Regions from separate parts of the Devosia salina genome, predicted to be linked through region 3. Evidence: predicted binding sites of a transcription regulator. Region 3 holds the regulator's gene; each other region holds the start of a gene.
The links. Region 3 encodes LexA, which represses DNA repair genes until DNA is damaged. Its sites were predicted from a motif close to TGTTCNNNNTGTGTTCNG; they were not measured.
Positions count from the first base shown of each region.

Region 1: K1X15_RS03135 (PA0069 family radical SAM protein) is a predicted target of LexA. The motif match lies at 1,844-1,861, and genes of this name have one in related genera.
Region 2: K1X15_RS02130 (DNA recombination protein RmuC) is a predicted target of LexA. The motif match lies at 3,811-3,828, and genes of this name have one in related genera.
Region 4: recA (recombinase RecA) is a predicted target of LexA. The motif match lies at 3,682-3,699, and genes of this name have one in related genera.

Region 1 covers NZ_CP080590.1:636,885-642,863, reverse strand. The annotation lists gene K1X15_RS03140 (MDR family MFS transporter) at 70-1,554, opposite strand; gene K1X15_RS03135 (PA0069 family radical SAM protein) at 1,935-3,083, shown strand; gene K1X15_RS03130 (hypothetical protein) at 3,305-3,886, opposite strand; gene K1X15_RS03125 (DUF4180 domain-containing protein) at 4,032-4,397, shown strand; gene K1X15_RS03120 (ribonuclease HII) at 4,400-5,092, shown strand; gene K1X15_RS03115 (site-specific DNA-methyltransferase) at 5,175-5,979, shown strand, end outside.
Region 2 covers NZ_CP080590.1:440,466-446,444, reverse strand. The annotation lists partial or broken gene K1X15_RS02150 (DNA polymerase III subunit gamma/tau) at 1-622, shown strand, start outside; gene K1X15_RS02145 (YbaB/EbfC family nucleoid-associated protein) at 619-942, shown strand; gene recR (recombination mediator RecR) at 955-1,551, shown strand; gene K1X15_RS02135 (hypothetical protein) at 1,808-2,284, opposite strand; gene K1X15_RS02130 (DNA recombination protein RmuC) at 2,359-3,786, opposite strand; gene def (peptide deformylase) at 3,920-4,435, shown strand; gene fmt (methionyl-tRNA formyltransferase) at 4,475-5,398, shown strand; gene truA (tRNA pseudouridine(38-40) synthase TruA) at 5,398-5,979, shown strand, end outside.
Region 3 covers NZ_CP080590.1:1,705,288-1,711,266, forward strand. The annotation lists gene K1X15_RS08145 (IlvD/Edd family dehydratase) at 1-1,534, shown strand, start outside; gene lexA (transcriptional repressor LexA) at 1,606-2,325, opposite strand; gene K1X15_RS08155 (molybdopterin molybdotransferase MoeA) at 2,446-3,648, opposite strand; gene moaC (cyclic pyranopterin monophosphate synthase MoaC) at 3,645-4,124, opposite strand; gene trpC (indole-3-glycerol phosphate synthase TrpC) at 4,124-4,936, opposite strand; gene trpD (anthranilate phosphoribosyltransferase) at 4,939-5,955, opposite strand; gene K1X15_RS08175 (anthranilate synthase component II) at 5,955-5,979, opposite strand, start outside.
Region 4 covers NZ_CP080590.1:2,342,689-2,348,667, forward strand. The annotation lists gene alaS (alanine--tRNA ligase) at 1-2,349, opposite strand, end outside; gene recA (recombinase RecA) at 2,526-3,599, opposite strand; gene araD1 (AraD1 family protein) at 3,873-4,871, shown strand; gene K1X15_RS11385 (aldo/keto reductase) at 5,162-5,979, shown strand, end outside.

The DNA.
Region 1 (5,979 bases), 1.1 Mb from region 3:
ACAATGAGATAGAGACGAAAAAGGCGCCGGATTGCTCCGGCGCCTTTTCTTTTCGCGTCTGGTACGGGCTCAGTGCCCGCCATGTCCCGGCATGCCGCCTTCGGGCTTGCGGATGAAGAAGGCGGTGACCACGGCAAAGAGCGAGATGATCGCCCCGACCAGGAAGGCCGCACGGATGCCGCCGGCCAGGGCCTCGACGGGTACCACGCCTTCGGCAGCCAGGGCCGCAGTGCGGATGGTCATCAGCGCGATGAAGAGCGCAATGCCCGCCGCGCCGGCCAGCTGCTGGATCGAGCCCAGCACGGCCGAAGCATGCGAATAGAGCTCCATGCGCACCGAGCCCATGGACGAGGTGAAGACCGGTGTGAAGATCAGCGCCAGGCCGACGCTCAGCACCACGTGACCGGCCAGCAGCGCCCAGGGCGAGGTATCCTGCCCCACCATGGTCAGCGCCCAGAGCACCGCCGAGACCAGGATCGCACCGGGCACGGCCAGCACGGTCGGGCCGACGCGATCGAACAGACGCCCGACCACCGGGCCGAGCAGGCCCATGATGAGACCGCCGGGCAGCAGCAGCAGGCCGGTCTGCAGCGTATCGAGCCCAACCACGTTCTGGGTGTAGATGGGCAGCAGGATCACCGTGCCGAACAGCGCCATCATGGCGACCAGCATCATGGTCACCGAGACGGTGTAATTGCGCGACTGGAAGACGCGCAGGTCGAGCAGCGCCTTGTTGTCACGCTGCAGCACCAGCTGGCGCCACACGAAGACGGCCATGGCCACGACACCGACCGCGATCGGCACCCAGAGCGGAAGGGCAGTGGGCTCATCGGGATGGGCAAAGCTCTCGCCGAACCCGGACAGGCCATAGACCAGCCCGCCAAAGGCCAACGCCGAGAGCACCACGGACAGATAGTCCAGCGGCGCATAGCGCGGGGTGGAGACGTTGCGGATGCGGGTCGCGCCCAGCAGCAGCGCACCAAGAGCGATGGGCAGGGTGAAATAGAACATGAACCGCCAGTCGAAATTGGCGAGGATGAACCCGCCGATCGTCGGGCCGATGGCCGGAGCCACCGACATGACGATGGAGATATTGCCCATGGTCTTGCCGCGTGCCTCGGGCGGCACCAGCGTCATCACCGTGGTCATCAGCAGCGGCATCATGATGGCGGTACCGACCGCCTGGATGACGCGGCCCACGACCAGCAGTTCAAGGCCAGGCGAGAGCGCACAGACCAGCGTGCCGGCGGTGAAGATGGAAATCGCCAGCAGGAAGATCGGGCGCGTGTTGAGCCGCTGCAGCAGGAAGCCGGTGATCGGGATCACCACGGCCATGGTCAGGAGGAACGCGGTGGTCAGCCACTGGGCGGCGCTGGCGGCCACACCGAGATCGTTCATCAGATGCGGGATGGCGACGCTCATGATGGTTTCGTTGAGAAACACCACGAAGGTGGACACCAGCAGGATGGCGATGACCAGCCTGTTGCGTGCGGCATTGGCGGGATGGTGCGGCGCGCTTTCGGGCACGGCGGCGGCATCCATGGTGGCATCCATTGTCATCTCATATCCCTCGTAAAAAACAGCGTGTCGCCCATGCGACGGTGCGGGCCGTCAGCTTTCGACACGGGGTTTCCGAATTTTCTGCGACAGAGACTGTCAGCAGCAAAAAGTGATTTGCGACCGCGCCACTCCCCAACGAGAGAGGGGCGGATAGGCGTCATCTAAAAAAGCGCAGGGCCGGGCTGAGCGCGGTTCTCTACGCCCGCGAGAGGCGTTCGTAAAGTCTTGTAATGCATGGGCGTCATGCCGATATCAGGTTCAACACGGCGCGGCGGCGCTTGTATGTTCTTGTTCTGTTCCTATCTTGCTGATAGCATTTGCAGGCGTTGGAGGAAAGCCGATTCTCCTTCCGCGCCTTGCCAGGAGACAGGACAATGGCCCTCTATCAGGCCCCCTCTTTCGAAGCCCTCGAACGCTTGAGCCGCAGCCGCGACGCCGATCTGGCGCGGCGCGAACTGGTGCAGCCCGACCGCATTCGCGGACGCGGCGCCCAGACCAATCGCTCAGGCCGCTTCGAGGTGCATCAGCGCGACAGCTTCGACGATGGCTGGGGCAGCGTCGAGCCGATGCCGGTGTTCGAAACCATCGAACATGTCGAGCGCGCCAAGACCATCATCACCACCAATGACAGCCCGGATATCGGGTTCGAGCGCTCGATCAACGCCTATCGCGGCTGCGAGCATGGCTGCTCATATTGTTTCGCCCGGCCGACCCATGCCTATCTCGGGCATTCGGCGGGGATCGATTTCGAACGCGACATCTATGTCAAGGCCAATGCCGTGGAGGCGCTGCGCGCCGAACTGGCGGCCCGGAACTACCGGCCCAAGCCCATCGCCATGGGCACCAATACGGACCCCTACCAGCCGGCCGAGCGCACGCACAAGCTGACCCGCGGCATCCTCGAGGTGATGCTGGAAACTCGCCATCCGGTGATGATCACCACCAAGTCGGCGCTGATCATTCGCGACCTCGATCTTCTCACCGAACTGGCCAAGCTTGGGCTGGTCAAGGTGGCGCTGTCGGTCACCTCGATGGACCATAAGCTCAGCCGCAAGATGGAGCCACGTGCGTCCTCGCCGGCGCGGCGGCTCGAAGCGATCCGGCTGCTTTCCGAGGCCGGCGTGCCCACCGCCATCTTTGCCTCGCCGATGATCCCGGCCATCAACGACATGGAGCTCGAACGCATCCTCGATGCCGGCAAGGCCCAGGGCGCCATCAGCGCCTCGATGATCCTCCTGCGTCTGCCCGGAGAGGTGCGCGACGTGTTTCGCGAATGGCTGCTCCGGCATTTCCCCGACCGGGTGCGCCATGTGCTCTCGCTGGTGCGGGACACCAGAGGCGGCAAGGATTACGACTCGCGCTGGGGCACGCGCATGACCGGGGAAGGTCCCTATGCGACGCTGTTGCGCCAGCGCTTCGAAAAGGCCCGTGAACGCTATGGGCTCGACGCCAAGCTGCCGCCGCTGCGCGCCGATCTGTTCGAGGCACCCAAGGTCGACAGTCCGCAGATGAGCCTGTTCTAGCGGCGTTTCACCATTCTCTGGACTCGCGGCTCCTTGGCCTCCCTCCCCCTTGAGGGGAGGGTAGCAAAGCTCGGCCCATTGGGCCGTAGCGGTGCTGGGGTGGGGGTGACTCAGCGAAGAACCGATAGACCCCCCACCCTCATTCCCTCCCCTCAAGGGGGAGGGAGGCGATGGAACCGCGCGCCTGAGTTTGAAATGCTCCAGAGGTTCCCGCGAGCAGGCTAATACTGCGCCACCTTGCGGGCATAGGTCGCCATGAAATCGAGCGAGGCCAGCACGCCGCGCAGGGACAGCCAGGTCTTGACCGGCTCGTCCTGTCCGGCAAGCGGCACCGAGAGGGTCACCGCATTGCGCTCCTTCATCGTCTCGATGATGGAATCGCGCTGGACGGGATCGGCGATAAAGAACTGGTTGATGGTGTTGAACCGGGTTTCGATGCCGGTGCCCATGGCGAGGCTGATGGGTGGCTCGCCACCGAATTGCAGCGTGATCGGCCGGGCCGGGTCATATTCGCCCCGATCGGGCGAAACAGTGATGGCCAGGTCCAGCGTGCCATCGAGCCGGTTGCGGATCAGCGTCAGCTTATAGGCCGGCAGATTGGCGCCGTTCAGCTCCTGGCTGCCGGTGCTGGCAAAGCACGAATAGCCATAAAAGTCGCCCGCGTCCTCGTTGATGGCATCGGGGCAGGCCGCCAGCCAGTCGCGATTATACTCACGCCATTCGCCATAGGGATGATGGAAGGGTTCGGCCGAAACGGCACCGGTCAGCAGCAGAAATGCCGCCAGGCTGGTTGCTTTGCGCATCAAAGTCTCTCTCGCCTTTGCCCCCCGGCTGAGACTCTTGTATCAGCACAAGCGTGACGACGAACAGGGGATACCTTCATTCCGACACGGTCGGGATCCAGTCAGTGGGTTGATCGACCGAAGGCGAAGGGGAAGACGGACCGCGATGACGACACAGATCATCAACGGGATCACGGTGTATTTCGTTTCCCACGAGGGAAGCCATCTCAGTGCCGAACAGGATGCACTCGATCTGCTGGGCGAAATCTATGGCACGGAAGCGGAAATGCTCGTGGTGCCGGCGGAGCGCTTCGCCCCGGGCTTCTTCGATCTCAGCACGCGACAGGCCGGTCACTTCTTCCAGAAGCTGCAAAACTATCAGATGCGGCTCGCCATCCTTGGCGATATCTCGCAGCACCTGGCGACGAGCAAGGCGCTGCGCGATTTCGTCGGCGAGACCAACAGGGTCGGCCACCATATCTTCGCATCGGACCAGGCGGCGCTCGAGGCCGGACTGGCGCGGGGGCGCTAGCGATGGCGCGCAAGGCCAAGGCGATGGAGGCGACGGCGGAGCTCTTCGCCCCCGAGGCCGAATTTCCCGACTTCAGCCATGAGGCCATGCTCATGGCCCGCGGCGCCCGCCTGGTGGCCGGGGTGGACGAGGCCGGGCGCGGTCCGTTGGCCGGGCCGGTGGTTGTCGCCGCCGTGCGGCTCGATCCCGAACGCATCCCCGAGGGTCTCAACGATTCCAAGAAGCTGACGGCCGAGCGCCGCGAAGCGCTGTTCGACCAGATCCTTGCCACGGCCGAGGTCGCGATCGTCTCGGCGCCGCCCAGCGACATTGTCGCGCTCAATATTCGTGGCGCGACGCTCGCGGCCATGGCGCGGGCGGTCCAGGCCCTGCCCCACAGGGTCGACCGGGTGCTGGTGGATGGCCGCGACGTGCCGCCGGACCTGCCCTGCCCCGGCATTGCGCTGATCGGCGGGGACGGGCGCAGCGTTTCCATTGCCGCAGCCTCGATCGTGGCCAAGGTGATGCGCGACCGCATGTGCGAAATCATGGATTGCGATGCGCCCCATTTCGGCTTTGCCGGCCACAAGGGCTATGGCACCGCCGCCCATCTTGCGGCGCTGGACCTGCATGGCCCGTGCCGTCATCACCGCGCGGAATTCGCCCCGATTGCGGCGCTGCTGGTGCGCCGGACCGTCGTCGAAGTCATCGGTTAACCCCTCGCTAACCCCTTGCGAACGCTCCATTAACCCGTGGCCGATATAACGGGCTTGTTAGTACTGCGTTAGGGTTAAGTGCATGTTGCGTACCGCGCGTACGGCCCGTAAGGCCGATGCGGAAAGGGAGGCCACGCGCCTTCCGATCGATACTATCCTTGTGGGCGATTGCATCGACCACATGAATAGTTTGCCGGCCGGCTCCATCGATCTCATTTTCGCAGATCCCCCCTATAATCTGCAGCTGGAACAGGGTCTCACCCGCCCCGACCAATCAAAGGTCGATGCGGTCGATGATGATTGGGACAAGTTCGACAGCTTCGCCCATTACGACGAATTCACCCGCGCCTGGATGGCGGCGGCCAGGCGGCTGCTGAAGCCCGACGGGGCCATGTGGGTGATCGGGTCCTATCACAACATCTTCCGCGTCGGCACGGTGCTGCAGGACCTTGGGTTCTGGATGCTCAACGACATTGTCTGGCGCAAGGCCAATCCAATGCCCAATTTCCGCGGCACGCGCTTTACCAATGCGCATGAGACGCTGATCTGGGCCGCCAGGAGCCAGAAAAGCCGCGTCACCTTCAATTATGAAGCCATGAAGCTGGCCAATGACGACACGCAGATGCGGTCCGACTGGCTGTTTCCCATCTGCACCGGATCGGAGCGGCTCAAGGGCGAGGATGATGGCAAGCTCCATCCCACCCAGAAGCCCGAAGCGCTGCTGTTCCGCATTCTCAATGCCACGACGAAGCCGGGCGATATCGTGCTCGACCCGTTCTTCGGCACGGGCACGACCGGCGCAGTGGCCCGCAAGCTGGGACGCCACTTCATCGGCATCGAGCGCGAGGCCGACTATATTGCCGGCGCCCGCCAGCGCATCGCCACCA
Region 2 (5,979 bases), 1.3 Mb from region 3:
CGAGGTGATTTCGAAGCTGACCCAGCAGGGCAACCTGCCCAGCGGATCGAGCGCCCCGCAACTGCCGCCACGCGGCCCCTCGGGCGGCGCTTCGGCCATGCGCATGGAAGCCGTGCAATCGGCGCCTGCGCCTGCGGCCGTCGCACCGCCCTCGCCCGCGATTCCGGCGACGCGGCCACAAGCGGTTGCCCAGCCGGCTCTGGCAAGTGTGGCCAGCTACAAGGACCTGATCGCGCTGGCGGCGGCGAAGCGCGACGTGCTGGTGAAGCTGGCGCTGGAAAGCCAGATGCGGCCGGTCAGTTTCGAGCAGGGCCGCATCGAGGTGGCGCTGAGCGATGGTGCCGATCCGGGTATCATCGCCACGCTTTCGGCCAGGCTGCAGACCTGGACCGGGCAGCGCTGGCTGGTGATGGTCTCGACCAAGGCGCCGGAGGGTCTGACCATCCGGCAGGAGAAGGAACAGCGCAAGGAGGCGGCCACCGCCGCCGCGCATGACGATCCGCTGGTCAAGGCCATATTGGAGACATTTCCCGGGGCCAAGCTGGTGAACGTGTCGGTGCGCGACGAGGAAGCCGCACCAGCCGAACTGGCGCCACCCCCACTTGAAGAGGACGACGAATGAAAGACATCATGGGCATGATGAAGGCCGCCGGCGAGATGAAGGCCAAGATGGAGGCCATGCAGGCCGAGCTGGCCGAGCTTGTGGTTGAAGGGCGCTCGGGCGGCGGCATGGTGAGCGTGTCGCTGAGCGGCAAGGGCGACATGCGCGGGCTCAAGATCGATCCGTCGCTGCTCAAGCCCGAGGATGCCGAAGTGGTCGAGGACCTGATCGTGGCCGCCTATAACGACGCCAAGGGCAAGAGCGAGGCCGAAGCGCAGCGCAAGATGGCCGAAGTGACCGCGGGCCTGCCCATTCCGCCGGGCATGAAGCTGCCGTTCTAGGCTGGTGCCAGATTGGCCACCTGCGGACCTGAAATCGAACAGCTGATCCAGCTCCTGGCGCGCCTGCCGGGGCTTGGCCCGCGCTCGGCGCGGCGGGCGGTGCTGCACCTGATCAAGAAGAAGGAGCAGCTGATGCTGCCCCTGTCAGCGGCGCTGGACCGCGCGGTCGTGGCCGTGAAAAGCTGCGAAGTCTGCGGCAATGTGGATACGACAAGTCCCTGCTCGATCTGCGCTGATCCGCAGCGTGGGGAAAGCGGCATCCTGATCGTGGTGGAGGACGTGGCCGACCTCTGGGCGCTGGAGCGCGCCGGGGTGGGCCAGGTGCGCTATCATGTGCTGGGCGGGGTGCTGTCGCCGCTCGACGGGGTGGGGCCGGATGACCTCAACCTCGAAGGGCTGATCGCGCGAGCGCATGATTATTCGGAAATCGTGCTGGCGATGAACGCCACCGTGGAAGGCCAGACCACCGCCCATTACATCACCGACCGGCTCGCGGGCACGAATATCAAGGTGACCCGCCTGGCCCATGGCGTGCCGGTGGGCGGGGAGCTGGACTATCTCGACGAGGGCACGCTGAGCCAGGCGCTCAAGGCGCGGACGGTGATTTAGCCGGGCTGATTGCGCTAGCGGTTTCGATCCACACAAAGATACCCCCACCCTAGTTTCGCTACGCCCCACTGGGGCTAGCTGCACTACCCTCCCCACATGGGGGGAGGGAGTGGATGAACACCAGCATTGCGGCCTGCGCCTCCCTCCCCTTGATGGGCTTCGACTTGTCCCGAAGGGCAAATCTCTCCGGTGGAGAGATTTGAGAGGAGAAGGAATGAGGGTGGGGTGACAGCCGGCCTCTCAGCGCGTTGCAACCCTAGTGCAGATGCGGGTCGAATTCTTCGCTGCCATGCCAGACGTGGTCGTCGTCGACAGGGCCGTCCTCATCTTCTTCATAGAACTCGTCCTCGCCGATAAGGGCTTCGCGGGCCTCGGTATCGTCCGGTGCAAGGGCATCGAGATGGTCGGCCGGATCGGATGCCATGGCCGCATCGACATTGCCGGTGTCATCGGTATTGTCGAGATCACGCTGCAATTCGGCGATGGCGCGATCAAGTTCCTCGAGCAGGGGCACGGGGTCCTGTCCGCCGAAATCGCCACTTTCGCGCGCCGCCGCCTCGGCCCTCATTTCGCGCAGGCGCTCGAGCCGATCCCGCGCGGGGCGGTCATCACCGTAAAGCAGGTCCTCGATTTCGCTCTGGCTGTAGGGCTGGGCGATACCGGGCGTATCGGCGTTGTCGAAACTGGTTTCCTGGGGCACCAGACTGCCCGGATGATCGTGGTTCTGCACCATGTCGGCCTCCCTTATGCAGTTTCACAGGGAAGGAACGCATCACCACCGCGCGGGTTCGATCACATGCCGCTTTTTCAGTTGAGGTCGCCTGGCTCGTCCTTGACCAGCCGCAGGGCCGGCTGGGGCTCGTCGGCCCCACCTTCCCAACCCTGGGGGAGGGGTTTGCTGGACTTGGCGCCCAGTTCGCGCAGCATTTCGACCTGACGCACCACATTGCCGCGCCCGGAGGTCAATTGGTCCCGGGCCTTGGCATAGGCCCGCTGGCTCTTGTCGATGGCATCGCCCACCTGGTCCATGGTGCCAAGGAAGCCCGCCACCTTGTCGAAGAGCTGGCCGGCGCGCTCGGCGATCTCCTCGGCATTCTGATGGCGCTTTTCGATGTCCCAGACATTGCGCACGGTGCGCAGCACGGTCATCAGCGTGGTCGGCGTCGTCAGCATGACGCCCTTGCCCATGCCGAACTCGACCAGCTTGGCGTCGTGCTGGATGGCGGTGGCCAGCGCGGATTCGATGGGCACGAACATCATCACATAGTCGAGGCTGGACTTGGCGGCGCGATGATAGGTCTTGTCGCCCAGCGTGGTGATATGGCCGCGCACCGAGGTGATATGGGCGCGCAGATGCTGCTCGCGGTCATCCTCGGGACTGTTCACAAAGGCCTCGAACGCCGTCAGCGAGACCTTGGAATCGATGACCAGCCGGTCGCCATTGGGCATGAGGATTTCGACATCGGTGCGGACCCGCTGGCCGTCCTCGCCGGCATGGCTCTGCTGGGTGAAATATTGCTCGCCCTCGCGCAAGCCGGATTGTTCGAGAATGGTGGAGAGGATCATTTCGCCCCAGGCGCCCTGGGTCTGCGAATTGCCCTTCAGCGCCCGCGTCAGGTTCTGCGCCTCGGTGGTGATCTGCAGATTGCTTTCGGCCAGCGCGCGGATGCGCTCACCCATGGCCGAGCGGTCTTCCACGAGGTTCTTGTGGAACTCGGTGATCTTGTCCTGCAGGGGCTTCAGAAGCGTGTCGACCTGCTCGCGGTTCTGCTTGGTGAAGGTCTCGCTATGGGTTTGCAGCACCTCGCCGGCAATGGCCTTGAACTCGTCGGTCATCTGCTGGCGGGCTTCCATGAAGCGCTTCAAATTTGCTTCGTTCTGGCGGGCCTGTTCGTCGAGCCGCGTGCGCATGGCCGCCAGCTCGGACTGAAGCCCGCTCGATTTCTCGCGCTCGGCATCGAGCAGGTCACTGGCCCGTTCGCGCTCTCGCTCCACCTGCACTTCAAGGTCGCGGATGCGGCCGTCGCGGGTGGCGACCTGTTCGAGGAAACTGGCCTTGAGGCCTTCCGCCGCCTCGCGCGCAGCCTGCTCGGCCCGGGCAGCATTGGCGCGGGCGGACAGCACCAGCCAGACGACAAGGGCGACAAGCAGCACGACGCCACCGGCGAAGAGCGCCATGGCGGCGGTGACGGGAAAATCACCCAGGGTGAAGACGATGGTATCGAGATCGCGCATTGGCCCACTCTAGTGCGATTCTGCTGTTCGCAAAATGTTCCGCATGCGCGGGTGATTGAAGGCCCGCACAGTTGACCCCGAAGCCGGAAATCGCCATATCGGGGGCAATCCACTCTTCGCCGGACTTTTCGACATGGCCATTCGCCCCATTCTGATCATTCCCGATGCGCGCCTGCGCGCCGTTGCCGACCCGATCATCGAGGTCGATGACGAGATCAAGGCGCTGGCCAAGGACATGCTGGACACCATGTATGACGCGCCGGGTATAGGCCTGGCTGCGCCGCAGATCGGTGTGATGAAGCGCATCGTGGTGATGGACCTGGCGGGCGAGGGCGAGCCCCCTGCCCCGCTCGTGATGATCAACCCTGAAATCACCCATTTCGGCGAGCAGATGCAGGTGACCGAGGAAGGATGCCTGTCCATCCCCGAACTCTATTACGAGGTCGAGCGGCCCAATGACGTGACGGTGAAATATACCGATCTCGAGGGCAAGGAAGTGGTCAAGGAAGCCGAGGGCAAGCTGGCCGTCTGCATCCAGCACGAACTCGATCACCTCGATGGCGTGCTCTATATCGACTATCTCAGCCGCTTGAAGCGCGATCGCGTGATCAAGAAGTTCGACAAGGCCGCCAAGCGCGCGGCCGGCTGATCTGCCACCATCGATCTGCGGACACAGGGAGCCTGCCCCATGCGCGTCATCTTCATGGGCACGCCCGATTTTTCCGTTCCGACACTGACCGAAATCGTCTCGGCCGGGCATGAAGTGGTGGCCGTCTATACGCGGGCGCCCAAGCCCGCCGGCCGCGGCCAGGCCGAGCGCAAGAGCCCGGTGCACGAGACCGCCGAGGCCTTCGGCATACCCGTCTTCACCCCCCGCTCGCTCAAGGGCGAAGCCGAGCAGGCGCAATTTGCATCGCTCGGCGCAGACGTTGCCGTTGTGGTCGCCTATGGCCTGATACTGCCCAAACCCATCCTCGAAGCGCCCGAACATGGCTGCTTGAACCTGCACGGTTCGCTCCTGCCGCGCTGGCGCGGCGCGGCGCCGATCCAGCGCGCCATCATGGCGGGGGACAGGCAGACCGGCATCGTGGTGATGCAGATGGACGAGGGTCTCGACACCGGTGCCATGGGCCCGACCGAAATCATCCCGATCGGGCCGGACATGACAGCCGGCGAGTTGCACGACCAGATGATGCGGCTGGGCGCCGACCTGATGGGGCGTGCGCTGGCGGCACTGGAGCGCGGCAGCCTCGATTTTACGCCGCAGCCGGCAAGCGGGGAGACCTACGCCGCCAAGATCGACAAGGCCGAGGCGCGGATCGATTTTTCCAAATCTGCAGAAGAGGTGCACAACCTCATCCGCGGTCTCTCGCCCTTCCCGGGAGCCTGGTTCGAGCTGGAACTGGGCGGCAAGCCGGTGCGCATCAAGGCGCTGCGATCGACTGTGGCTGATGCCTCCGGTGCGCCTGGCACGCTGATCGGCGATGACCTGACCATTGCCTGCGGCTCGGGTGCGGTACGCCTGACCCAGGTGCAGCGCGAGGGCAAGGGCGCCATGGATGCGGCGACTTTCCTACGTGGGGCCGGTGCGCTGCCCGACGCTGTCAGCTGATGGCCCGCTTCAAGCTCACCATCGAATATGACGGAACCCCGTTCTGCGGCTGGCAGCGGCAGGCGGACCGGATGAGCGTGCAGCAGGCGCTGGAAGAGGCGATCGCCCGGTTTTCAGGCGAGACGGTGACCACGCAGGCGGCGGGCCGCACCGATGCGGGCGTGCATGCCCTGGGACAGGTGGCGCATTTCGATCTTGCCAAGGACTGGGACCCGTTCCGGGTGCGCGAGGCGCTCAATTATCACCTCAAGGCCTATCCGGTGGTGGTGGTCGAGGCCGAAGCAGTGCCGGAGACATTCGAGGCGCGGTTTTCGGCGACGGCGCGGCATTATGAATATCGCATCCTCAATCGCCGGGCGCCGGCCGCCATCGAGCGCAACCAGGTGTGGCATGTGCCGGTGTCGCTGGACGCCCAAAGAATGCATGAGGCGGCCCAGCTCATCCTGGGCAAGCATGATTTCTCCACCTTCCGCTCCTCGGAATGCCAGGCCAATTCGCCCATCCGCACGCTTGACGTATTCGAGGTGGCCGGGGATGACGAAGTGATCGCCATTACCGCATCGGCCCGCAGCTTCCTGCAT
Region 3 (5,979 bases):
CCCCATCCAGGAGACTGGCAAGCGCCCCACGGCCGGACTTGACCGAAACCTTGCTTATCTTGGACTCGTGGAAGTGCTCTACGGCTACCCGCTGGATGGCGTAGTGCTGACCATTGGTTGCGACAAGACCACCCCGGCCATGCTGATGGGTGCCGCCACGGTCAATATCCCGGCAATCGCGCTCTCGGTCGGACCCATGCTCAACGGCTGGCACAAGGGCGAGCGTACTGGCTCTGGCACCATTGTGTGGAAGGCGCGGCAGATGCTGGCTGCCGGCGAGATCGATTACCCCAAATTCATCGAGCTGGTCGCCTCATCTGCGCCATCGACGGGCTACTGCAACACCATGGGCACGGCCTCGACCATGAATTCGCTGGCTGAGGCCCTCGGCATGCAGCTGCCGGGCTCCGCCGCGATTCCCGCGCCCTACCGTGATCGCCAGGAAATGGCCTACCGCACCGGCAAGCGGGCAGTGGAGATGGTGCATGAGGATTTGAAGCCCTCGGACATCCTGACCAAGGAGAATTTCCTCAACGCCATTGTGGTCAATTCCGCCATTGGCGGCTCGACCAATGCTCCCATCCATATCAACGCCATAGCGCGCCACATTGGCGTCGAGCTCAATATCGACGAGTGGCAGCAACACGGGCACAAGGTGCCGCTGCTGGTCAATTTGCAGCCCGCCGGCGAGTATCTGGGCGAGGATTACTATCATGCTGGCGGCGTGCCGGCCGTGGTCAACGAACTGATGAAGAAGGGCCTCATTCATGAGGGCGCCCCGACCGTCAACGGTAAGACCATTGGCGAGAACTGCGCCAAGACGCCCATCGAGGACGACAAGGTCATCCGCCACTTCGACAACCCGCTCAAGGCCGAGGCCGGTTTCCTGGTGCTGCGCGGCAATCTCTTCGACAACGCCATCATGAAGACCAGCGTGATTTCGCCCGAGTTCCGCGAGCGCTATCTGTCCGACCCGGCCCATCCGGGCATGTTCGAGGGCAAGGCAGTGGTGTTCGATGGTCCCGAGGACTATCACCACCGCATCGACGACCCCTCTCTCGAAATCGACGAGCACACGCTTCTGTTCATGCGTGGCGCAGGCCCCATCGGCTATCCGGGCGCGGCCGAGGTCGTGAACATGCGGCCGCCGGCCTATCTGATCAAGAAGGGTATATCGTCACTGGCCTGCATCGGCGACGGCCGCCAGTCCGGTACCTCGGGTTCGCCCTCGATCCTCAACGCCTCACCGGAAGCGGCCGCAGGGGGCAATCTCGCCATCCTCAAGACCGGCGACCGCGTGCGTATCGACCTCAACAAGGGCGAGGCCAATATCCTCATCTCTGACGAGGAGATCGCCACCCGTCGGGCCGCGCTGGAAGCCGAGGGCGGCTACAAGTTCCCCAAGCACCAGACGCCCTGGCAGGAAATCCAGCGCGGCATTGTCGGGCAGCTTGGCGACGGCGCCATCCTCAAACCTGCGGAAAAGTACCAGCGCATCGCCCAGACCGAAGGCGTACCGCGCGACAACCACTAAGGCATTGCTGGACAAGAATAAAACGAAGGCCCGCCAATCTGGCGGGCCTTATCATTTGGGCGAAAGAACTCTCAATACTTCCGCAGCAGCCCCACCAGACGCCCCTGCACCTTGACCCGGTCGGGCGGGAAGATGCGGGTTTCGTAAGCGGGGTTGGCCGCTTCGAGCGCGACCGTATCACCCTTGCGGCGCAGGCGCTTGAGGGTGGCTTCCTCGTCGTCGACCAGGGCCACGATGATTTCGCCGGTTGAAGCGTGTTCCTGCTTCTTGATGAGCACGGTGTCACCATCGAAGATGCCGGCCTCGATCATGGAATCACCACGTACTTCAAGGGCATAGTGCTCGCCTGCGCCCAACATTTCGGGCGGCACGGCAATGGTGTGCGAATGGGTCTGGATGGCTTCGATGGGCGTGCCGGCGGCGATGCGGCCCATGACGGGGATGGAGACCGGTCGGGCGTAATCATCTGATCCGCCACCACTATTTCGTGACGGGGGGGAGGCGACCTTGCCCAGATTGCCTTCGATGACCGCCGGCTCGAAGCGCGCCTTGCGGCCACCCAGCGAGGGGTTCATCGAATCGGGGAGCTTGACCACTTCGAGCGCCCGGGCCCGGTTGGGCAGGCGGCGGATGAAGCCGCGCTCCTCCAGCGCCGTGATCAGCCGGTGAATGCCGGATTTCGATGCCAGATCAAGGGCATCCTTCATTTCGTCGAAGCTTGGGGGAATGCCGCTCTCCTTCATCCTTTCGTGGATGAACATCAGCAGCTCGTGTTGTTTGCGTGTCAGCATTGGCCCCACAACCCCAGAATCGGAACATAGACGGAACGACCATACATGTTCCATTTATGTTCTGCAATGCCTTGGGTCCAGGAGTCCGTTAATGAACGGGTGCTGAACAAAATGTCAGAATCAGAAGGCGTTGATGGGCATGGCATCGACCATGGCGCCGGCCGGCTGGCCCGGATCATGCTCGGGCTGAACGATCAGGAGGCCGGCTTCGGCGAGGGACGAGGTGTGGCCGCTATCGGTCTGGCTGATGGGATCGGCCAGCATGCCATCGGCGCCATGAACCAGCCGCGCGCGCATGAAATGGCGTCGGGCGGTATTGGCCGGGGTGGGCGCGGCCAGCTTCAGGCGCCAGGGCTGTGGTTCGGCATGGCCCAGCCAGGCCCTCAGGGCCGGCTTGATGAAGACAAGGGCCGTGAGCATGGCCGAAACCGGATTGCCGGGCAGGCCGAAGACGAGGGTCCGTCCGCGCGTCCCGAACATCAGTGGTTTTCCCGGCCGCATGTTGATGCGCCAGAACGCGAGCGTGACACCAAGGTCCTTGAGGACATCCTGAACGAGGTCATGCTCACCGACAGAGGCACCGCCGGTCGTGATGAGAATATCGGGTTCCGCCGCAAAGGCGGTCGATAGCTGTGCCCTGAGCTGGGCGACATCGTCCGGGACGATGCCATGGTCGGTGACGGTGTCGGCATAGGGCGCCAGCATGGCCGCAAGGCCGTAGCTGTTGGACGCCACGATCTGGTCAGGACCGAGCGGATTGCCTGGCAGGACCAGTTCATCGCCCGTGGCGACAAGGCCGATGCGTGGGCGTTTCGCAACGGCCAGCGTTCCGGCATTGGCGGCCGCGGCTACGGCGATCTGCATGGGCGTCAGTCGAGTGCCGGCCGCGACGAGGACCTGTCCCGTTGCAAAGTCGTTACCCTTGGGCCGGATGCTGTGGCCGGGCCGGGCAGCGGCGGTGAAGCGGACCCTCTGCCCTTCGCGCACCGCCTCTTCCTGCATGATGACGGTGTCGGCGCCCTCCGGCACTGGCGCACCGGTGAAGATGCGCACGGCCTGGCCCGGCCCGAGCGCGCCGGGGTAAGCGGCACCGGCCTGGGACGTCCCGATGACGTCGAGCCAAGCGCCATCACTGACATCGACGGCGCGCATGGCGTAGCCATCCATGGCGCTGGCATTGAACGGAGGCTGGTCGTGGTGGGCAATAAGGGGTTCGGCGAGAACCCGTCCAGCGGCTTCGGCCAGAGTGACCGTTTCGACCGTGACGGGCGGGATATGCGCCAGAATGGCCTTCAGCGCCTCATCGACCGGCAAGAGGCTCATGCTTCGCGCCGGAAGTCGCCCGACTTGCCGCCTGACTTTTCGACGAGACAGAGGTCGGAAATCACCATGGCGCGGTCGATGGCCTTGGCCATGTCGTAGAGGGTCAGTGCCGCCGTGGACGCGGCGGTCAGGGCCTCCATCTCGACGCCAGTCTGGCCCGTTGTCTCGGCGGTGGCGAGGATGAGAATGGACGTCGCGCTGTCGCCTTCGATCTGGACGCCGACCTTGGTCAGCGGGATCGGGTGGCAGAGCGGGATGAGTTCCGAAGTCTTCTTGGCGGCCATTATGCCGGCGATGCGCGCCACGGCCAGGGCATCGCCCTTCTTGAGACCGCCGCCCAGAATGGTGGCGATGGTTCCGGCCTCGCCGCTCAGGCGCGCCTGCGCCACGGCCCGGCGACGCGTAACGGCCTTGTCACCGATATCAACGATATGGGCTTCGCCCTTTTCGTTGAGATGGGTGAGACCGCCCGCCATCAGCGCACGGTTTCCGGCGCGCCCATCAGCAGGGAGCGGGTGGCGGCAACCACATCGTCCTGCCGCATCAGGCTTTCCCCGACAAGGAAAGTGCCGACATTGCAGCGCTCGTCGAGCATCTTTACGTGCTCATGGGTCATGATGCCGCTCTCGCTGACCAGCAGGACACTGTCCGGAACCCCGGCCGCAAGGTTGACTGTGGTCTCCAGCGTCGTCTCGAAGGTGCGCAGATTGCGGTTGTTGACGCCGATGAATTTGGCATCGAGCGCCAGGGCGCGATCGAGTTCGAGCTGGTCGTGCACTTCCACCAGCGCATCCATGCCCCATTCCTCGGCGGCATCGAGCAGGTAGCGGGCAACATCGTCGCCAACGGCCGCCAGGATGATCAGGATGCAATCGGCCCCCCAGGAGCGGGCCTCGGCCACCTGATAGGTTTCGAACAGGAAATCCTTGCGCAACACCGGGAGCCGCGTGGCGGCACGCGCCTCGATGAGATAGCTGGGCGAACCCTGGAAGCTCGGCCGGTCGGTCAGCACGGAGAGGCAGGCGGCCCCGGCGGTTTCATATGCGCGGGCAATCTCGGCCGGATTGAAATCGGGGCGGATCAGCCCCTTTGAGGGACTGGCCTTCTTGACCTCGGCGATCAGAGCATATTGCCCCTTGGCGCGCTTGTCCTTGATGGCCTTGAGAAAGCCGCGCGGCGGGGGCTGGTCATGCGCCTCGGCCACGACTTCGGCCCAGGGGCGCATCGATTTGGCCGCAGCGATTTCTTCGCGCTTGTAGGATTCGATCTGCTTGAGAATATCACTCATGGTCATGCCTGCCTGTTGGATACGGCGACGAGGCGCGCCAGGGTTTCCTTCGCCTTGCCGGTGTCGACGGTGTCGCGCGCCAGGGCGATACCCTCCTCGATGGTCTCGACCTTGTCGGCGACCAGGAGGGCAGCGGCAGCATTGAGCAGCACCGTATCCCTATAGGCGCCGGGAGCGCCCTCGAACAGGGCCATGATGGCCGCCGCGTTCTCCGCCGGTTCGCCGCCCAGCAGCTCCTTCGGATCGGTCAGTTTCAGGCCGACCTGTTCGGGATGCAATTCGAAGCTCCTCAGATCACCATTGGCGATCTGTGCCACGAAATTGGGGCCGGACGTCGAGAGCTCGTCCAGCCCTTCGCTCGAATGGACCACCCAGGCCTTGATGGCGCGATTGGCGAGGAGGGCCGCGGCGACCGGCTCGACCCATTCCTGGTCGTAGACGCCCAGCAGATAGCGGCGGACGCCGGCCGGATTGGACTGCGGGCCCAGGAGGTTGAACAGGGTGCGCACCCCCATTTCGGCCCGCGCCGGCCCGACATGGCGCATGGCGGGATGGTGGTGCGGCGCAAACATGAAGCCGATATTGGCCTCGGCAATGGTGTTGCCGATCTGCTCGGGCGTGAGGTCCAGCTTGACGCCCAGAGCCTCGAGCGCCTGCGAAGAGCCGGAGCGCGACGACAGCGCCTTGTTGCCATGCTTGGCGACCGGCACGCCGGCCGCCGCGACGACCAGCGCCGTGGCCGTGGAGATATTGAGGCTGCCCACGCCGTCGCCGCCGGTGCCGACAATGTCGATGGCATCCTCGGGCGCCGAAACGGGCACCATCTGCTCGCGCAGGATGGAGACGGCGGCGGCAATCTCGCCGACCGTTTCACCCTTGAGGCGCATGCCCATGAGGAAGGCGCCGATCTGCGCCTGCGTCGCCTCGCCGGCCATGATCACGCGCATGGCGCCGCGCATTTCCTCGCCGGTCAGGTCTTTGCCTTCGGCAATCTTGTGAAGGGCGGTCTTGAGGTCCATCACGCAGCCTTCTTTCCGTTGAAG
Region 4 (5,979 bases), 640 kb from region 3:
GACGCGCCCCACAAAGGTGACGCCATTGACGGTCTCATTGGCGCCGGCGGCTTCACCGCCCCCGCCCAGCGCCAGCTTCTGCCGGGCATCGGCCAGCGCCTTTTCGGCGCTCTTGAGCTGGCCCTGCAGCGCCTCGATGCGGTCGAGCACCTCGTGCGTCCCGGAGCGGAGCAGACCCGCGGCCGAAGCGACGATCGCCGTATTGGCATTGCCGCGGTGACGGGCCGCATTGCCGGTCAGCGCCTCGATGCGGCGCACGCCGGCGGCCACGGCGCCTTCGGAGACAACCGACACCAGTCCGATGTCACCGGTGCGCCGCACATGCGTGCCGCCACACAGCTCCACCGACCACCCCAGACCATTGCCCGTGGGCTCGCCCATGGAGACCACCCGCACTTCATCGCCATATTTCTCGCCAAACAGCGCGCGGGCGCCCGAATCCTTGGCTTCCTCGACACCCATCAACCGTGTCTCGACCGGCGTGTTCTGCAGGATAATGGCATTGGCGATGTCCTCGACCTCGGCCATTTCCTGTGGGCTCATCGGCTTGGTGTGCACGAAGTCGAAACGCAGCCGCTCGGCCGATACCATCGAGCCCTTCTGGGCGACATGGTCGCCGAGCACGATGCGCAGCGCCTCGTGCAGCAAATGCGTGGCCGAATGGTTGGCGCGGATGGACGAACGGCGATCGTGATCGACCAGCAGCTCCACCGCCTGTCCGAGCCGGAGCGTGCCCTCGCTCACCTTCACCTTATGCGCGAAGACCCCGTGATGCTTGCCGGTATCGAGGACGTCGACCACGACCCCCTCGCCCTTGATGAGGCCGGTATCGCCAACCTGGCCGCCGCTCTCGCCATAAAAGGGCGTCTGGTTGACCACCACGATGCCCTCCTGCCCGGCAGCAATGGCATCCACCTCGGCGCCATCGACCAGCAGCGCCTTGACCTCGCCTTCGGCCGTCTCGGTCTCATAGCCGAGGAATTCGGTCGGGCCGAGCCGATCCGCCAACCCATACCAGACGGTATCGGTCGCCGCTTCGCCCGAACCGGCCCAGTTCTTGCGGGCCTCGGCCTTCTGCTGCGCCATGGCGGCGTCGAAACCGGCCTGGTCCACCGAAATGTTGCGCGAACGCAGCGCGTCCTGGGTCAGGTCGAGCGGGAAGCCATAGGTGTCGTAGAGCTTGAAGGCCGTGGCGCCATCGAGCACGGCGCCTTCGCCCAGATTGGCGGTCTCGGCTTCCAGGATCTGCAAGCCACGGCCCAGCGTCTTGAGGAAGCGCCCCTCCTCGAGCCGCACCGTCTCGGCGATCATCGCTTCGCCGCGGCTCAGTTCGGGATAGGCCTGGCCCATCTCGCGCACCAGGGTCGGCACCAGCTTGTGGATGACCGGCTCGGAAGCACCCAGCAGGGTCGCATGGCGCATGGCGCGGCGCATGATCCGGCGCAGCACATAGCCACGCCCCTCATTGGAGGGCAGCACGCCTTCGGCGATGAGGAAGCTCATCGACCTCAAATGATCGGCAATGACGCGGAGGCTGCGGTTGCCCGGGCCATTGACATCGGCATTGGTGGCATTGGCCGCGGCGCCGATCAGCGCCTTGAACAGGTCAATGTCGTAATTGTCGTGCACGCCCTGCATCACCGCCGCGATGCGCTCAAGGCCCATGCCTGTATCGATCGAGGGGCGCGGCAGGCCGGTGCGCGAACCGTCGGCATGCTGCTCGAACTGCATGAACACCAGGTTCCAGATCTCGATCCAGCGATCGCCATCCTCGTCCGGCGAGCCCGGAGGGCCGCCCCAGATCTTGTCGCCATGGTCGTAGAAGATTTCCGAGCACGGTCCGCAGGGGCCCGTATCGCCCATCTGCCAGAAGTTCGACTTGGCGCCGAGCCGCACGATGCGATCCTCGGACAGGCCGGCAATCTTCTTCCACAACGCCATCGCCTCGTCATCGTCCTGATAGACGGTGACCATCAGCTTTTCCTTGGGCAGGCCCCAATCCTTGGTCAGCAGGTTCCAGGCCAGTTCGATCGCCCGGTCCTTGAAATAGTCGCCAAAGGAGAAATTCCCCAGCATTTCAAAGAAGGTGTGGTGCCGCGCGGTGAACCCCACATTGTCGAGGTCATTGTGCTTGCCACCCGCCCGCACGCATTTCTGCGCTGTCGTGGCGGTGGAATAGGGGCGCTTTTCGACGCCGGTAAAGACGTTCTTGAATTGCACCATGCCCGCATTGGTGAACATCAGCGTCGGATCGTTGCGCGGCACCAGGGGGCTCGACGACACGGCCTCATGGCCGTTGCGGGCAAAATAGCCGGTAAAGCTCGAACGGAGGTCGTTTACGCTGGTCATGCAGAGGCTTTCATGGCGAGCGGGCGCGTCCGCGCCCAAAGAACTAATTTCCGGGGCTTTCTATCCCGCAGCACTTGGACCTGTCCAGCATTGCGGCATCGCCTGCAGCGTCCAGAAGACAAGAAAAAAGGCACCGGTGAACCGGTGCCTCAAATCACTGCATGGGATCGGGAGGATCAATCGTCGCTGCTCGCGTCGTCCTCGCCTCCGGCAACCAGCAGAACTTCGCCCAGCAGGCCCGAGCTTTCGCGCACGCCCTGCTCGATGGTGGCCGCAATTTCGGGATTGTCCTTGAGGAACTGGCGGGAATTCTCGCGTCCCTGGCCCAATCGCTGGCTATCCCACGAGAACCAGGCGCCGGACTTCTCGACAATGCCGGACTTGACGCCCAGATCGAGCAATTCGCCGGTCTTGGAAATACCCTCGCCATACATGATGTCGAACTCGACCTGACGGAACGGCGGCGCCAGCTTGTTCTTGACCACCTTGACGCGGGTCTGGTTGCCCACGATCTCCTCGCGATCCTTGAGCGCGCCGATGCGGCGGATGTCGAGGCGTACCGAGGCGTAGAATTTCAGCGCATTGCCGCCCGTGGTGGTCTCGGGCGAACCATACATCACACCGATCTTCATGCGGATCTGGTTGATGAAGATGACAAGGCATTTCGACTTGGAAATCGAGCCGGTCAGCTTGCGCATGGCCTGGCTCATCAGGCGCGCCTGCTGCCCGGGCAGGCTGTCGCCCATTTCGCCCTCGAGTTCGGCGCGCGGGGTCAGCGCCGCCACCGAATCCACCACCAGCACGTCGATGGCGCCGGAGCGCACCAGCGTATCGGTGATTTCCAGGGCCTGTTCGCCCGCATCGGGCTGGGAGATCAGCAGGTCGTCGACATTGACACCCAGCTTGCGGGCATAGACCGGGTCGAGCGCATGTTCGGCATCGACAAAGGCGCAAATGCCGCCCTTGCGCTGCGCTTCGGCGATGACATGCAGCGCCAGCGTCGTCTTACCCGAGCTTTCCGGCCCGAAAATCTCGACGATTCGTCCCTTGGGCAGGCCGCCAATGCCCAGCGCGATGTCGAGACCGAGCGAACCGGTCGAGATCGCCTCGACCTCGATGGCGGCGTTTTCGCCCAGGCGCATGATCGAGCCCTTGCCGAAATTCCGCTCGATCTGGCTCAGCGCGGCTGCGAGAGCCTTGTCCTTGTCCATCGATCCACCCTCAACAACGCGAAGCGGCGAAGCTGCCATAATGCTGTCTCCTTATTTCACGCTCCCGAGGCCCATGCAACGAGAGTGGCTGATGCCTGATGTGTTCTGTCCGTGCTTTATTTGTTCTCATTTTGTTTCGATCCCGTCAAGGGACAAAATGAGAACATTCCCGAACGACACCGGAGACGCGCTCTGCGCTGATAGGGCGATTCTGTCGCGCGCGTCTGCAGCGCTTCAAAAGTATGATTTTTGACTGGACAGTTGTGCGCCGGGGACGTTTTATGCGCCAACTTCATTTCCAAGGACCGCCCCATGCACCTGATCCAGTATTACGATGACAAGGGAAACCGCGCCGTCGCCGTCACCCGCGAGGGGCAGACGCACCGCGTCAACGGCGTCACCACCGTCTATGACCTGGTTCAGCAAGCGCTTGCGGCCGGCCAGGGCGGTCTTTCGGCGGCCATCGACGGCAAGGGATTGGGCGAGGTCGTGGACAAGCTGGCGCTGGCCCGCGAGGGTCGGCTTCTGGCCCCGATCGACCATCCTGATGCAGCCCATCTCCATGTCACGGGCACCGGCCTCACCCATCTGGGCTCCGCCGCCACGCGCGACGCGATGCACAAGGCCAATGGCGAAAAGCCCGCCGGTGAATTGACCGACAGCATGAAGATGTTCCGCATGGGTCTGGAAAACGGCAAGCCCGAGGCTGGCCAGAAGGGCGTGCAACCCGAATGGTTCTACAAGGGCAATGGCCATATCGTGGTCAATCCCGGCCATCCCATCCCCTCGCCTGCCTTCGCGCTGGATGCCGGCGAGGAGCCGGAAATCGCCGGCATCTATGTCATCGACCAGCACGGCCAGCCGCGCCGGCTGGGCTTTGCCCTGGGCAATGAATTCTCCGATCACGTGACCGAGCGGATCAACTATCTCTACCTCGCCCATTCCAAGCTGCGCGCCTGCTCCTTCGGCCCCGAACTGCGGGTGGGCAACCTGCCGCGCCATATCGAGGGCATGTCGCGCATCTTCCGCGACGGCAAGGTGCTGTGGGAAAAGCCGTTCCTTTCGGGCGAGGACAATATGAGCCACACCATCGCCAATCTCGAATATCACCACTTCAAATATGACCTGTTCTGCCAGCCCGGCGACGTCCACGTGCATATGTTCGGCACGGCGACGCTGAGCTTTGCCGACGGCATTTCCACCCAGCCCGATGACGTCTTCGAAATCGAGGAAAGCCAGTTCGGCCTGCCCCTGCGCAATCCCGTGCGGGTGGAAGAGGACAAGCCGGTCATCATCAACGGCCTTTACTAGAGCCGCCTGCGGCGCCCTTGATTTCCGTCAAGCGGCGCCGCCGGTACCGCCCTATGGTCTCCGGAGCGCTCTGGAGATCTGACCATGGACATATTCTGGCTCTATGCCGGCTTCGCCATCGTCCTGTTTGCGATATTGGCGGGCATTGCGCTGATCGTGTGGGCCGCCCGCAGGCGGCAGGATTGAAAAGTCCCGTCCCGCTACAGGTGACGGCCACCCGATCTGCGGCTCCCGTCTTTACTCCGTTCAACTAACATGTCAGTTGTCTTCCAAGCATTTGGGAGGATGACATGACCGCGCGCAGCTTCGAGAAACGCCGCGTTGCCCAGACCGATCTGGCGATGACCACGCTGGGCCTGGGCGGCGCAAGCCTGGCCGGCATCTTCTCGGCGGTGCCTGCCGATCAGGCGCGTGCCACGGCGCGCCATGCCCTCGAAGTGGGCATCAACTATGTCGATACGGCGCCGCAATATGGTCTGGGACGCTCGGAACATCTGGTGGGTGAGGTGGTACGCGAGGCCAGCCCCCGGCCGATCATCTCCACCAAGGTGGGGCGGCGCCTCACCCCGGTCTCCCCCGACCGGCAGGACAAGGGCAATTGGGTCGATCCCCTGCCCTTCGACCAGCTCTACGATTATTCCTACGATGGCATCCTGCGCTCATACGAAGACAGCCTGCAGCGGCTGGGCCTTGAAAAGGTGGACATCCTCTATGTCCACGATATCGGCGCCGCGACCCATGGCGTCGAGGGCAACAAGCCGCTCTGGGCGCAATTGGCGTCCGGCGGCTACAGGGCCCTGCGCGAGCTGCGCGACGGCGGCACCGTCAAGGCCATTGGCCTGGGCGTCAACGAGTGGGAAGTGTGCATGGACGCCTTCGGTCTGGGCGACTGGGACGTGTTCCTGCTGGCCGGCCGCTATACCCTGCTCGAACAGACGGCCCTGGCGCCCTTCATGACCACCTGCATCGAGCGCAAGGCCTCGGTGGTGGTCGGCGGTCCGTTCAATTCCGGCATTCTGGTGGGAGGCGACACGTTCAACTACGCCAAGGCCCCCGACGATGTCGTCGCGCGCGTTCGCGCCATCGAAGCGGTGTGCAAGGCGTTCAA